Regions from separate parts of the Micromonospora sp. NPDC048986 genome, predicted to be linked through region 1. Evidence: riboswitches for the same ligand, from Rfam matches in the RefSeq annotation. Region 1 holds a riboswitch; each other region holds the start of a gene.
What was found. A riboswitch is a leader RNA that binds a small molecule or an ion and turns the genes downstream of it on or off. The one in region 1 is predicted to bind S-adenosylmethionine.
Positions count from the first base shown of each region.

Region 2: another riboswitch for S-adenosylmethionine. It lies ahead of thrC (threonine synthase); the one in region 1 lies ahead of AB0B94_RS22755 (ABC transporter substrate-binding protein).
Region 3: another riboswitch for S-adenosylmethionine. It lies ahead of AB0B94_RS17235 (aminotransferase class V-fold PLP-dependent enzyme); the one in region 1 lies ahead of AB0B94_RS22755 (ABC transporter substrate-binding protein).

Region 1 covers NZ_JBEZFJ010000011.1:168,745-173,765, forward strand. Annotated here, with positions in the region: gene AB0B94_RS22740 (Na+/H+ antiporter) at 1-1,559, shown strand, start outside; gene AB0B94_RS22745 (amino acid ABC transporter ATP-binding protein) at 1,567-2,310, opposite strand; gene AB0B94_RS22750 (amino acid ABC transporter permease) at 2,307-3,080, opposite strand; gene AB0B94_RS22755 (ABC transporter substrate-binding protein) at 3,120-4,028, opposite strand; SAM riboswitch class IV at 4,297-4,408, opposite strand; gene AB0B94_RS22760 (amino acid transporter) at 4,494-5,021, opposite strand, start outside.
Region 2 covers NZ_JBEZFJ010000007.1:338,648-343,668, reverse strand. Annotated here, with positions in the region: gene AB0B94_RS17340 (DUF4232 domain-containing protein) at 1-134, opposite strand, end outside; gene AB0B94_RS17335 (DoxX family protein) at 403-858, shown strand; gene AB0B94_RS17330 (metalloregulator ArsR/SmtB family transcription factor) at 1,206-1,511, opposite strand; gene AB0B94_RS17325 (DMT family transporter) at 1,603-2,565, shown strand; SAM riboswitch class I at 2,633-2,768, shown strand; gene thrC (threonine synthase) at 2,779-4,065, shown strand; gene AB0B94_RS17315 (GNAT family N-acetyltransferase) at 4,331-5,021, shown strand, end outside.
Region 3 covers NZ_JBEZFJ010000007.1:314,052-319,072, reverse strand. Annotated here, with positions in the region: gene AB0B94_RS17235 (aminotransferase class V-fold PLP-dependent enzyme) at 1-946, opposite strand, end outside; SAM riboswitch class IV at 1,017-1,137, opposite strand; gene AB0B94_RS17230 (PrsW family intramembrane metalloprotease) at 1,161-2,651, shown strand; gene AB0B94_RS17225 (hypothetical protein) at 2,676-2,843, opposite strand; gene AB0B94_RS17220 (co-chaperone GroES) at 2,937-3,275, opposite strand; gene AB0B94_RS17215 (AI-2E family transporter) at 3,381-4,745, shown strand; gene AB0B94_RS17210 (ATP-dependent DNA helicase) at 4,875-5,021, opposite strand, start outside.

The DNA.
Region 1 (5,021 bases):
TGATCGTGGCGCTGGGCGTCACAGTCCTCGTCGGCACCACCCTCGGCGGCCGGTACCGGGTGGCCCCGCCGGTTCTGCTCATCGCGTTGGGCGTACTGCTCGGACTCACGCCGCCGCTGTCCGAGGTCACCCTGGAACCCGACCTGGTCCTGTTGATCTTCCTGCCGGCGATCCTGTACCGGGAGAGCCTCACCATCAGCCTGCGGGAGATCCGGGCCAACCTGCCCGTGATCGGGCTGCTCGCCGTGGTGCTGGTGGTGCTCACCATGGTCACTGTGTCGTTCGCCGCGCAGGCGTTCGGGGTGAATCCCGCAGCCGCCTGGGTGCTCGGCGCGGTCCTCGCGCCGACCGACGCCGCCGCGGTCACCGGCCTGGCCAAGCGGCTGCCCCGGAAGCTGCTCACCACCCTGCACGCGGAGAGCCTGATCAACGACGGTACGGCGCTGGTGGTCTTCGCGGTGGCGGTGGGTCTGCTCAGCCACAGCGCCGACCCGGGCGTGCTGGGCGTCGGCGAGGAGTTCGTCGGCGCCAGCGTCGGCGGTGTGACAGCCGGTCTGCTGGTGGGGGCCGCCGTGGTGCTGATCCGCAAGCGGCTCGACGATCCGCTGCGCGAGGGCGCGTTGAGCGTGCTGACACCGTTCGGTGCCTTCCTGCTCGCCGACTCGGTGCACGCCAGTGGGGTGCTGGCGGTGGTGGTCGCCGGCCTGGTGTTGGCCTACGCCGGCCCACGGGTGATCCGGGCCCGGTCCCGGGTGCTGGCGTACGCGTTCTGGGACCTGTCCACCTTCCTGATCAACGGCGGTCTGTTCGTCCTGCTCGGCACGCAGATTCCCCGCGCGGTGCGGGGCATCACCAGCACCTCGCCCGGGCGGGCTCTGGTGATCGTGCTGGTGGTCACAGTGGTCGTGATCGGCACCCGGCTTCTCTTCGTCTACCTGACCGCGCAGGCCGCGAGGCTGCGGCGGCGCCGCATCATGGACCCGAGCCAGGGGCCGTCGAGCTGGCGGGTGGGGACCGTCGCGGGCTGGTCCGGTTTCCGGGGCGCGGTCTCGCTGGCCGCCGCCCTGGCCGTTCCGACGGTGATGGTCGACGGTCGACCGGTGGTCGAACGCGATCTGATCATCTTCGTCACCGCGCTGGTGATCGTCCTGATCATGCTGCTTCAGGGCACCACACTGCCGTTGGTGGTCCGCTGGGCCGGGCTGAGCGGCGACCCGGAACGCGTCGACGAGGCCCGCAACGCCCGGCGGCGCGCCACCGAGGTGGGCCTGGCCGCCCTACCGCGGGTAGCTGCGGAGATCGGTGCCCAGGATGACTCGGTGCGTCGGCTGGAGGCCGAGTACCGGCGGCATCTGGCGGACCTCAACGAGAGCGGCGGGAACACCGCCGAGGAGCGCCGGCTGGAACGCCGACTGCGCCTCGGCGTCCTCGCCCACAAGAGGCGGGAGGTCACCCGACTGCGCGACAACCGGGAGATCGACGACCTGGTGCTCCAGGAACTCCAGGCCGCGCTGGACAACGAGGAGATCCGGCTGCTGGGGCGAGGACCCAACGAGTGACCCAGGCTCAGAGCACCTGGTCGAGGAACCGGCGAAGCCGCTGATGCTCGGCCCGCTCGAAGATCGCCTCGGGTGGGCCGGCCTCCAGCACCACGCCCCGGTCCATGAAGGCGACGGTGTCGGCTACCTGCCGGGCGAAGCCCATCTCGTGGGTCACCACCACCATCGTCATGCCGGCGGCGGACAGGTCGGCCATCACCCCGAGGACGCCCTTGACCAACTCCGGGTCGAGCGCCGAGGTGGCCTCGTCGAAGAGCATCACCTCGGGCCGCAGCGCCAGCGCGCGGGCGATCGCCACCCGCTGCTGTTGACCACCGGAGAGCTGCGCCGGGCGGGAGTTCGCCTTGCCGGCCAGCCCCACCAGCTCCAACTGGGCCCGAGCGACGGTCTCCGCCTCGTCCGCATCGAGCTTGCGCAGCCGGCGCAGCGCCAGCGTGACGTTGCGCAGCACGCTCATGTGCGGAAAGAGGTTGAACTGCTGGAACACCATGCCCACCCGCTGCCGCAACACGTCCGGGTCGTCGCCCAGCACGCTGCGCCCGTCCAGCAGCACGTCGCCCCGGTCCGGTTCGATCAGCCGGTTGATGGTGCGCAGCAGTGTGGACTTGCCAGACCCGGACGGCCCGATGACGCAGGCCGTCGCGCCCCGCGGCACCGAGAGGTCGACGCCGCGCAGCACCCGGTTCGGTCCGAAGGCGAGGTGCACGTCGCGTACGTCGAGGCTGACCGAGGTCGTCGTGGCGGTGGTCATCGCCGATCTCCTTGGGTCGCGGCGTACGACAGGATGTCGTCGTCCTCTTCGGTCGACACGGTGGCCGGCCGACCGTTGCGCAGCCGCCTGTCGATCCAGTTGACGACGTGCGTCAGCGGAACTGTCAACGCCAGGTAGCAGAGCCCTGCCAGCAGCAGTGCCGACTCGTTGCCGGTGGTGGCCGCGTAGTCCTGCCCGATCCGGAACAGCTCCCGCTGGCTGGCCACCAGGCCGAGGAAGTAGACCAGGCTGGAGTCCTTGATCAGCGCGATGAGCTGGTTCACCCAGGCCGGCAAGACCCGCCGGATGCCCTGCGGAATGATCACCAGCCGCATCGAGTCGGCCCAGGAGAAGCCGAGCGCCCGGGCACCTTCCAACTGGGCGGCCTCCACCGACTGGATGCCCGAGCGGAAGATCTCCCCGATGTACGCGGCGGCGATGAGCGACAGCGCCAGGATGCCCAACGGGTAGGGATCCGGCCCCCAGACCTGCATGCCCAGCGGGGCCAGCCCGACGCCGATCAGCAGGATCGTCGCCGCGGCCGGCAGCCCCCGGAACACGTCGGTGTAGACCCGTGCCGGCCAGCGCAACCAGCGGCTGCGGGAGATGCCCGCGACGGCCAGCAGCAGGCCCAGCACCGAGCCGAGCAGGGCGGCGGAGACCGCCAGGATCAGCGTGTTGGGCAACCCGACGGTCAGCATCTCGGGCAGCGCCTCGCGCATCGCGTCGGCGTCGAAGAAGGTCTCCCACAGGGTGCTCAACGGATCCATCGGTCGCTCCTCCTACCGCCCCGCTCGCTCGTCACCGGCTCAGGAAGCGGTCGACGCGGACGCCGACGGCCCCGTCGGCACAGCCGACACCGACGGCGTGGCCGACGCGGACGGGGCCTTCACCGTGCCGCTGCCCGGTGTGAAGTCCGCCGGGATCGGCCGACCCGGGTAGTACTGCGCCTGCAACCGGCTCCAGGTGCCATCGGCGATGACCTCGTCGAGGCTCTTGTTCAGCGCCTCGCGCAGCTTGTCGTTCCCCTTGGCCACCGCGTACGCGGTCGGTGCCGGGCTGAGCTGCTTGGCCGCCACGGTGATCTTGCCGTTGCTGTCGGCGGCCGACTTCTCGCCGATCTCCGCCGGCGCGATCCAGGCGTCGGCGGTGCCCGCCTTGAGCTGGTTGATCGCACCGTTGTAGTCCGGCACCCGCACCGGGTTGAGCTGCTTGCCGGTGGCGTAGTCGTCCTGGACGGTGCCCTGCACCACCACGACCCGCTTGCCGGTGAGCTGGTCGAAGCCGGTGATCGGCGAGCCGGCCGGGACGTCCAGGCCGAAGTAGCCGAAGTCGTAGCCGTTGCCGAAGTCGACTGTCTTCTTGCGGGCCTCGGTGATGGTGATGGAGGAGCTGCCCACGTCGAACTTGCGGTTGTTCACCTGGCTGAGCAGCGCGGAGAAGTCGGTGCCGACGAACTCGACGGTGAGGCCGAGCTTGCCGGCCACGGCGGTCAGCAGGTCGTTGTCGAAGCCGGTGAACCTGCCGTCCTTGAGGTACACGTTCGGCGGGGCGTCGGTAAGCGTTCCGGCGCGCAGCACACCCGCCTGGGCCAGGCGGTACGGGTTGGCGGTGGCGTCGGACGAGCTGTCGTCGCCGCAGGCGGTGAGGGTGGTGGCGGCCAGGATCGTGGCCGCGCCCAGGGCGGCGGCACGGGTCAGGGCAGGAAGGAATCGCACTGGTGTCTCCGAGTGTGGTGTCTGGGCGCGCACGTGCGCCACCGACGGCACGCCCGATGGGCGTACCGGTGGGAAAGGAGCTGGGGAAGGGGGTGCTAGAGCGCGGTGCCGCGACGACAGGCGGCGCTGCACATTCGCATCATGTCCACGTGCCGCCGCCGGATCAGTGCGGGCGAGGGTCGACCGGTGCGGGAGTCCGCGACGTCGGTCGGTGGGGTGGTGCGGAGGATGCGCATGGTTCTCCCGGGTCTGTGCTGACCTGGGTGCCAGGCCACGCTTGCACCGACGTCCTGCCGGTGCCTGGTCTTCACCCGGGGCACCCCACCGCGGAGGAGGGTTGCCGGCCAGCGAGCCGGGGCTTCGCGCTGGCGCTCATGACCTGCGCCGAGGCTAGCAGCACGAACGGGTGGATCGTCCAGTCGGTATGACCACGCTCACTGTGCGCGACGGCTGTCGACTCGCAGGTCAGCCGGCGTGCACGTGCGGTCGACGGTGCGGGTCGGGCTCCTGGCGGCGCAGGATCTCCCGGGTCACCGAGGCGATGGCGCCCTGTCCGAACGCCAGGTAGCGCAGGAAGTTGCGGGTTGGGCCGCCCTCGGACCACTCGAAGTAGATGTGGGGGCGGTGACGGCTGCGGTCACGGATCTCCAGCAGCAGGGCGGCGAGCGCGGTGGGCACCGACGAGCTGGCCAGGCTGAGCACCGGGAAGCGGCCGTCGACCACGCTGCCGCGGACCAGCAGCTCGGTCTCGAAGTCGGACGGGTCGGTGACAGTGACCTCGACGAAGATGACGTCGCTGTCGTCGGGAAAGTCGTTGTCCGCCATGGTCTGCGCCAGCTTCGCGTGGTACTCCACCTCGTCGCGCCGGTCGGGTTCGTGCGCGATGAGGCGGATCCGCCGTCCGGCGCGTTCGTCGATCATCCGGGCCGCGGCGTGGTCCAGCTCGACGTGGTCGACGCGCAGCTCGTAGGCCCGCATCAGCCGGGACAGCGC
Region 2 (5,021 bases), on a different contig from region 1:
GCCCTCGCCGCGGGGGGCGGCTGGCTCGGGTCTCCGGCCTGGCCGCGGTGGTCACGGGTGCAGCCGCCCAGCACGAGAGCCATCGCGACAGTCGCCGTGACGCGTCGCTGTGCTGCCGTGTCGCGGGAGATCATCTGTTGATCCTCGCTTACCTGCGCAACACACCACCGCCCCGGCCCCGGCCCCGCGGCTCTCTCTGCGCCGCCACACGAACTGGTGCGGAGCCTCTCCCGGTTTCCCTTTGGAGCTGAATCGTTTGTGGCATCACGGCGGAGGGTGCGGGCACCCCTGGTGCACACCGTTTTCAGGAGGGATTTTCCCACCAGCAAGGAACTTATGATTTTCGATGCCCGCGTACTTCGGGATCGATGGGACCCATTCACACTCCTCGATGGAGGTGCCATGAACGTCTCTCGGCTCGGCGGGCCGACCCTGTCCCTGTTCCGCATCGTGATCGGCCTGCTGTTCACGTTGCACGGGCTGTCCTCGGTGTTCGGGTTGTTCGGCGGCAACCCGATGACTGGTAAGGCGGTACCGCTCGGCACCTGGCCGGGCTGGTGGGCTGCCTTGATCCAACTGGTCTGCGGTGTACTGGTGCTGGTCGGGCTCTTCACCCGACCCGCCGCGCTGCTCGCCTCCGGCTCGATGGCGTACGCCTACTTCGTCGTGCACCAGCCGGACGCTCTGCTGCCGCTGCACAACGGAGGCGAGCGGGCAGCGCTCTTCTGCTGGGCGTTCCTGCTGGTCGCTGCTCTCGGTCCGGGTGCCTGGGCGCTCGACACGCTGCTCGCGCGTCGCCGCGACATTCAGTCCGCGCCGGTGGCGCCGATGGCCGAGAGCGGCTCGATCGTCGTCTGACCGCACCCGTACCGCGTCGCCGGGGCCTCGACGAGGCGGCTCCGGCGACGCGCCGGCCAGAGCTCGTCCCCGCAGTGCTCCGCGAGGGCCACGCGCCGGCTCCCGGCTGTGCGTCGCGCGCCGGCTCCCGGCTGTGGCTCGCTCCTGGCTCTGCGTCCGCGCGCCGGCTCCCGGCTCTGCGTCGCTCCCGGCTCTGCGTCGCTCCCGGCTCTGCGTCCGCGCGCCGGCTCCCGGCGCTGCGCTGATGCCGTAAACGATTCAGCTCCATAGCGTGCGCGAGTGGCAGGTCTTACCCGCCCCGCGGCCGTGACCGGCGGCGACGCGGCGTAGGGGCCGAAGCGGGAGCGTCAGGCAGGCGGGCGCTGGGTGAGGACCGCGTCCAGCAGGCCGGGGTAGAGCTTGTCCAGCTCGTCCCTGCGGAGCCGGACCAGTCGGCTGGTGCCGGCGGCCCGGGTCCGGGTCAGGCCCGCCTCGCGCAGCACCTTGAGGTGGTGGCTGCGGGTCGCCTTGGAGACGCCGAAGTCGAAGCTGCCGCAGGCGGCCTCGCCGCCCTCGGCGAGCGCCCGGACGATCTGCAGCCGCACGTCGTCGGCGAGTGCGGCCAGCACGTTGGTGACCGGGACGGCGGTCAGGTCGGGTTCGTGCGGCTCCATGTGACCAGTGTAACCCTTGTTCGACAATAATCGAACAACACTCTAATGTCGGTGTCGTTGGTTCGACGATACTCGAACATTGGAGTTGCTGATGCGATCCCGCGCCACCGCGTACCCACTGGTCGCCGTGCTCGGTTGGGGCGTGATGTTCCCGATCCTGGCCAGCGCGCTCAACCGGGTCGACCCGCTCAACCTGACCACAGCGCGCTACCTGCTGGCCGCCGTCGTCCTGGTCGCCATCCTGCTGCTCCGCGAGGGTGCCGGCGCGTTTCGGCACGGAGGCCGGGCGCTGGAGGTGGTGGTGCTTGGAGTGGTCGGCTTCGCGGGCTTCAACCTGCTCACCAACCTGGCGCTCGAACACGCGGCCCCGCAGCAGATCTCGCTCTTCGTGGCCACCACGCCGGTGATCACCCAACTCGTGCGCTGGGCTCGCGACGGCGTACGCCCAAAGCCGCTGCTGCTGGCCCTCTCCCTGGTGGCGCTCCTCGGAGTCGGCCTGGTGATCACCCGCGGCAGCCTGGCCGGGCTGGGCCAGTTCGGTCTCGGCGGGCTGATGATGATCGGCGCGGTGCTGGGCTGGGGCATCTACACCCACGGTGCCAGCCGGTTCGGCGAATGGTCCCCGCTGCGCTTCACCACCCTCACCGCGCTCGCTGGCACTGCCGCCATGCTCGCCCTGAGCATCGGCGCCGACGCCGTCGGCTGGCAGCACGCGCCGGCCGCCGCCGACCTCGCGGCGGTCGCCCCGCAGTTGGCGTACGCCGTGCTGGTGGGCGCGGTGATCGCGGTCCTGGCCTGGAACACCGGCGTGCAGCGACTCGGCGCCGCCAACGCCGCGCTGTTCATGAACCTGGTCCCGGTGACCACCTTCGCTGTGCAGATCGCCCGCGGCTACCGCCCGGAGCCCGTCGAACTGGTCGGGGCGGCCATCACGATCGCCGCACTGATCGCCGCGAACCTCGCTGCCCGGCCCCGGACCACGCCGCTGCCCCGCCCGAGCGCTGTGACGGACCCGATCGCGGTGACCGACCCCGTGGCCGTGAGCGGCCGCTGACCCACTTCCTGGGATCTGCCCTGGAGGCCGGGCCCAGCTTTGCCTAGACTCGACCCCACAACTGAATACCTCATCCAGAGGGGCTGAGGGATACGGCCCGACGACGCCCCGGCAACCACCCCGCGCGCTCACCGCTGAGCGACCCGCGGGGCAGGTGCCAATTCCGTCCCCGCCGCACCGTGCGATGCGGGGAAAGATGAGAGGACTCTCGACATGACGTCGACGCTCGTCACCTCCGGCATTGACACCTCGGCCAGCCCCGCCCGCGCCCTGGTCTGTCGTGCCTGCTCGGCCCGCTACCCGCTCGCCGCCCAGCACGCCTGTTACGAGTGTTTCGGCCCGCTGGAGGTCGACTACGACACCGCCGCTCTGGCCACCGTCACCCGCGAGCAGATCGAGGCCGGCCCGAACAACATCTGGCGGTACGCCGCCCTGCTGCCCGCCGGTCAGGACCCGGCCAGCCGGGTCACCCTCGACCCGGGGCTGACCCCACTGGTGGCGGCCCCGCACCTCGCCGCCGAGCTGGGCATCACCGCGCCGCTGTGGGTCAAGGACGACAGCGCCAACCCCACCCACTCGTTCAAGGACCGGGTCGTCTCGGTGGCGCTCACCGCCGCCAAGGCGCTCGGCTTCACCCGGTTCGCCTGCGCGTCGACCGGCAACCTGGCCAACTCGGTGGCCGCCCACGCCGCCCGCGCCGGGGCGCCCTCGGTGGTCTTCATCCCCAGTGACCTGGAGCAGGGCAAGGTCATCACCACCGCCGTCTACGGCGGTGAGCTGGTCGCGATCGACGGTTCGTACGACGACGTCAACAGGCTCTGCGGTGAGCTGGTGGAGACCGACGAATTCGAGGACACCGCGTTCGTCAACGTGAACGTCCGGCCGTACTACGCGGAGGGCTCCAAGACCCTCGGCTACGAGGTGGCCGAGCAGCTCGGCTGGCGGATCCCGGCACAGGTGGTCATCCCGATGGCCAGCGGCGAGCTGCTCACCAAGATTGACAAGGCGTTCTCCGAGCTGGTGGAGATCGGCCTGGTCGAGGCGCCCGCCGACGGCTGGAAGGTCTTCGGCGCGCAGTCCGCCGGCTGCAACCCGATCGCCGTCGCCCTGCACGCCGAGACCGACACGATCGTCCCGGTCAAGCCCACCGGCATCGCCAAGTCGCTGAACATCGGCGACCCGGCGGCCGGCCTCTACGCCCTGGAGGCGGTCCGCCGCACCGGCGGCTGGATGGAGTACGTCGACGACGACGAGATCCGCGCCGGCATTCGCGATCTGGCCCGCACCACAGGGGTCTTCGCCGAAACCGCGGGTGGGGTCACGGTGGCCGTGCTGCGCAAGCTGGTCGAGTCCGGTCGGCTCGACCCGACGGCCGAGACCGTCGTGTTCAACACCGGCGAGGGCCTGAAGACCATCGACGCGGTGGCCGGCCAGGTCGGCCCGACCCACCACATCAAGCCCTCGCTGCGGGCCGCTCGCGACGCCGGCCTCCTCGGCTGACGGGCTCGCTCGGACCGAGGCGCGAGTCGATCACTCGGTAACTGGGTTTTCGCTGTGAGTGTGGAAAACCCGCCGCTACGGACTTGACGGCAGGAACCGGACGGCGCAAGATGCTCCGTGCGGGAGGGCATTTCGCCGAAGACTTTTGAAGTTCTTGCGACCCAACGCCGGAGGCGTTGTGCGAGTGTCCCTCCCGACCACGTTCGATCGGGCCAGCGAGTAATTCGCTGGCCCGATCGCTTTTGTACGGTGCACGCTCACCGACATGAGCATCACCATCGCGTCGTTCGACGGCGCCGACCGGACTTCCGTCGACGAGGCGTACCGGATCGGGGTGGCGGTCAACGACGCCGATCTGCCGGACCTGCCGCCCTTCTGCCGGCGCCGCTTCGACGCGCTGTTCCACACGCCGTTGCCCGGCACCCGGACGCTCTGGGCGCTGGCCCGACTGGACGGTGTCCCGGCCGGCTTCCTGCAACTGGACCTGCCGCAGCTCGACAACACCGACAACGCCACCGTCGAGCTGAAGGTGCGTCCGGAGCTGCGGCGCCGGGGCGTCGGTCGGGCACTGCACGAGTACGGCGTACGGCTGCTGCGCGAGCACGGCCGCAAGCGGGTCGTCGGGCTGACCGTCTCCGCGTTGCCCGGCGGGCCGGCCCGGAACGTGGCGGGCGCTGCGTTCGCCGCGTCGACCGGAGCCCAGGCCGCCTTGGTCGAGGTGCGTCGCCGGCTGGAGATCGCCGAGATCGACCGGGTCGCGCTCCGCGCGGCACTCGGCGAGGCCCAGCCCCGGGCCGAGGGGTACCGATCGGTGTGCTGGCAGGGCGCCACCCCGGAGGAGTATCTGACGGACATCGCCTACCTGGACGGCCGGCTGATGATGGACGCGCCGCTTGGTGACATGCAGTGGGAGCCGGAGCAGGTGGACGCCGAGCGCATCCGCGGCACCGATCGGG
Region 3 (5,021 bases), on a different contig from region 1:
GCAGGGCGGCGAGGCCGGTCCGTAGCCGGGTCAGCAGGGCCTGCTCGTGGGCGGCCAGCGCGCCCTGGTCCGCCTCGTCGAGGGCCCTGCACACCGCCGCCAGCGCGACCGCTCCGAGCAGGTTCGGGGTGCCGCCCTCGTGGCGGGCCGGGCCGGTCGCCCAGGTCACGTCGTGGGTGGCCGGCCCGACGTGGCTGGTGGCCCCACCACCGGCCAGGTAGGGCGGGGCGGCGTCCAGCCAGTCGGCCCGACCGATCAGCACGCCCGCGCCGAACGGCGCGTACAGCTTGTGGCCGGACACGGCCAGGTAGTCGACGTCGAGCGCGAGCAGGTCGACCGGGGCGTGCGGGGCGAGCTGCGCGGCGTCGAGCACGATCCGGGCACCGTGCCGGTGGGCCACCCGGGCCAGTTCGGCGACCGGCCACCGCTCACCTGTCACGTTGCTCGCACCGGTCACCGCCACCAGCACCGGCAACGCCGGGCTGCTGCCCCGGCGCAGCTCGGTGAGGGCGGCGGCGAGATCGCGTACCGCCCCGTCGCTGTCGCTGGGCACCGGCAGCCGCACCGACCCGCGCGGCCAGGGCAGCAGGTTGGCATGGTGTTCGGAGGCGAACGTGACAACGGTGGTGCCGGCCGGCACGGCCCGCGCCAGCAGGTTGAGCGCGTCGGTGGTGTTGCGGGTGAAGATCACATGATCGTCGGCGCGAGCGCCGAAGAAGTCGCCGATCGTCTGCCTTGCCTGCTCGTACGCGAGGGTGCAACGCCGCGACAGCGCTCCCGCTCCACGGTGCACGCTGGCGTACCAGGGCAGCAGCTCGGCCACCGCGTCGGCGGCGGCCCGCGCGCACGGCGCACTGGCCGCGTAGTCCAGGTTGATCTCGCCGGACACGCCGAGGACGTCGAGCGGCGCGGACGGCACCGACGGCACGGTGGGCAGGCTGGGCAGCGAGGGGACGAGAGTGACGGACACGCCGGAACCTCCGGGGTCAGGGACCCCGGGTGCGACATCGGGACGGGGTCCGCGCTTGCCCAGCACACCGATCGGGCTGGGCCCGGTCATCACCCGGGGCACCCCACCGCGAACTCGACGAGGGTTGCCGGCCAGCAAGCCGGGGCTTGACGCTGGCGCTCGTGACCTGCCGGCAGCATAGCTGCTACCGATGCGACCGAACCAGCCGGCGGCGGATGGCTACGCTGACCGCATGGCCGACACCCCACCCGGTTCACCGCTGCCGCAGTCGCCCGCCGCCCCGCCTGCGTCAGCCGTCCCGCCCATGGGTGAGACGCCCCGGATGCCGCTGCGCCGACTGGGCTGGCGGCGGTTCCTGGCGCTGGCCGGGGTGGTGCTGTTGATCGCGGCGTGCGCGGTCTTCATGGTCTTCACGCTCGGCCAGTCGCTCGGTGTGCAGGCCCTGCTGATCGGGGTGCTCGCCGCCATCCTGCCGGTGCCGGTGCTGGTCGCCTGCTTCCTCTGGCTGGACCGCTACGAACCGGAGCCGTTGAAGTATCTGATCTTCTGCTTCGCCTGGGGGGCGTTCGTCTCCACCGCCGCCTCGCTCACGGTCAACGACTTCGCGGCCAACCGCTTCGCCGACTGGGGCCTGCCGTCCGCGCTCACCGGGGTGCTGGTGGCGCCGTTCATCGAGGAGCTGACCAAGGCGCTGGGGCCGATCCTGCTGCTGGTGTTCCGTCGCCGCGAGTGGTCCGGGATCACCGACGGCCTGGTCTACTGCGGGCTCTCCGCGGTCGGTTTCGCGATGGTGGAGAACATCCTCTACCTGGGCGGGTTGGGGTACGCGGCCGGCGCCGACCGGTACGGCCCGGCCACCGGCATCCAGCAGGTCATCGCGATCTTCATTCTGCGGATCCTGCTGTTCGGGTTCGCCCATCCCCTTTTCACCTCGATGACCGGTGTGGGGTTGGGTATCGCCTCCCGGACGGCCGACCGGCGCATCCGGGTGCTCGCCCCGATCGCCGGCCTGCTGCTGGCGATGATGCTGCACGGCACGTGGAACCTGCTGCCCACGCTGACCCAGGCCACCGGCGAAGCCATGATCATGCTGTACGGCTTCCTGGGCCTCATGGTGCCGGTCTTCTTCGGCACCGTGGGGCTGGCGCTGTGGCTGCGCGCCTGGGAGGGGCGGCTCACCGAGCGGGTCCTGCCCGACTATGTACGCGCCGGCTGGCTCAGCCCACCCGAGGTGGCGGCCCTGAGCAGTCTCGGCCGACGGCACGCCGCCCGCAGTTGGGCGCGGCGGGTGGCCGGCGACGCCGGGGTGCGGTCGATGCGGGGTTACCAGTCCGCCGCGACCCGGCTGGCCCTGCTGCGCGACGGGGCGCTGCGCGGCCTGGACCGCAAACCCGCAGACCAGGAGCGAACCGTCCGCGAGGAGCGGGAGCTGCTGGAGGCGATCACCCAGTACCGGTCGTTCTTCGTGGGTCGGGACCCGCAGGCCCCGGCGGGGGTCTGGGACGGCAGCCGCTACCACCTGCGCTTCCCGGACGGCACGCGGCGCGCGGTGGATGCGCCGGACGAGCCGGTGGTGCCGATCCCGGTGGTGCTGGCTCCCGCCCCGGCTCCGGTGGGGTACACCCCGCCCGGCTGGCCCGCCCTGCGCCCGGCGTCGCCCTGGCCGCCGACGCACCAGTGAGAGCCGGCTGACCAGGAGTGCGGCTCAGGTCATCAGCGAGGTGAGGAAGTCACCGAGGCCCTGGAACATCGCGATCAGCGCGGCCCCGATCGCCCGGAACATCTGCGCGGCGCCGTCCGGCCGAAAGGCCATGAAGTAGATCAGGAACGCGACACTGCCCCAGGTCAACAGCTTCTTCACGAATACCGGCATCGTCCCTCCCCAGGGCCACGGTCGCCGGATGGCTTCCCGTCGTGCGGCTGGGCAAACGGTGCGCGACGGGGCCTGGTGGCCGGGGGAGGTGCGTCAGAGGTAGAGGCCGGTCGAGTCGTTCTCGATCCGCTCGGCGGCCACGGCGTGTACGTCCCGCTCCCGCAGCAGCACGTAACCGCGGCCGTGCAACTCGACCTCGGAGCGCTCGTCCGGGTCGAAGAGCACCCGGTCGCCGGAGACGATGGCGCGGACGTTCGGCCCCACGCCTACCGCCGTGGCCCAGGCGAGGCGCTTGCCGACGGCGGCGGTCGCCGGGATGACGATGCCAGCGGTGGAGCGGCGTTCGCCCTCGCTGCCCTCCATCCGCACCAGCACGCGGTCGTGCAGCAGGCGGATCGGCAGGCCGGCGTCGAGATCGTTGTCGGCGGTCACGTCGCAGACGCTACCGTGTGGCCGATGGTGCCCGGCCGGTGGTTACGCCGGAGGTGGTCGGGGCATTGTGTGGCGGAACCGCCCTACGGTGTCGGGAACGGACGTATGCTGTCCGACCTGTCGCCGTCGGCGGGCCGGGTTTTCTGCCAGGAGGTGCGCTTGAGCCGCTTCGAGCGGGTACGCGGGCGGCTTCGCCGCGCCTACCAGTCACGACATGAGTCGGCGCGCGCCGACGAGGGCGTTTCCAGTGATGCGTTGAACGACACGTCGGAGGCGGCCCGGGTGGCGTCGCCGGCTGTGCCGGGGCCGACCGCGCCGGCGAGCGCCACTGTCTACGGCGCGGAACCTCCGGTGGATCTGCACAGCTCCACCTCCAGCCGGGACGACGCCGACGTTCCGCACGGGCTGCGGATCGCCGCCGCTTGGTGTTGGCGACTGATCGTGATCGGCGTGGTGGCCTGGGCGCTGCTGCGGATCGTCGGCACGGTCAAGATCGTGATCATTCCGCTGGCCATCGCGCTGCTGCTCTCCGCGCTGCTCGCCCCGGCGGTGGGCTGGCTGCTGCGGATCCGGTTCCCCCGGTCGCTGGCGACGGCGGTGGTGCTTGTCGGCGGTCTGGCAGCGGTGATCGGCACGCTGACGCTGGTGGTCAACGAGTTTATTCGCGGCGTGCCGGAGCTGAGCGAGAAGTCGTCGGAGGGTGTCCGGCAGATCCAGAACTGGCTGAAGACGGGCCCGCTGCACCTCTCCGACACCCAGCTCGACAGGTACATCGACGAGGCGCAGGCCTGGATCAACAACAACACCTCAAGGTTCACCAGCGGCGCGCTGAGCACCGCGGCGACCCTGGCCGAGGTGCTGACCGGCACGCTGCTGGTGCTCTTCGCGACGTTCTTCTTCCTGCGCGACGGCAACCGGATCTGGCGCTTCCTGGTCCGACTGCTGCCGGTGGCCGCCCGGTGGAAGGTCGACGACGCGGGCCGCGCCTCCTGGCAGACGCTTGTCGCCTACGTCCGCGCGACAGTGCTGGTCGCGTTCATCGACGCGGTCGGCATCGGCATCTTCCTGGTCGCCTTCGACATCCCGTTCGCCTTCCCGCTGGCCGCCCTGGTCTTCCTCGGCGCGTTCATCCCGATCGTCGGTGCGGCGCTCTCCGGCGGCGTGGCGGTGCTGGTGGCCCTGGTCGACAGCGGCCCGGTGACCGCGCTGATCATCCTGGGCGCGGTGATCGGCGTGCAGCAGATCGAGGGGCACGTGCTCCAACCGCTGATCATGGGCCGGGCGGTCGCCCTCCACCCGCTCGCCGTGATCATCGGTATCGCCGCCGGTGTCGTACTCGCCGGCATCACCGGCGCGCTGGTGTCAGTGCCGCTCATCGCGGTGCTGAACACCGCGGTCCGCCGGCTTGCCGCCCGCAGGGTCCCGGACACCCCGCCCGACGCGGTGGTCGTCGCCTCCCAGGCCCCCTAGACCCGCCCGTCGCGCCGCGCGTCCCGCCGACCACAAGATCACGCACGATCCTGGAAAGAGTGGCCTCCCGCCAGCGGGAAGCCACTCTTTCCCTGTTGTAGCGCGATCTTGAGGCGGGTCCGGCCCGGGTCAGGACTTGGCCAGGCGCTCCAGGGCGCCCCGGGCCACCTCCGGGCGGGTCGTGTACCAGAACGGGGGCAGCGAGCGGCGCAGGAACGGCCCGTACCCTCGGGCCGTCTCCAGCCGGGAGTCGAGCACCGCCACCACTCCCTTGTC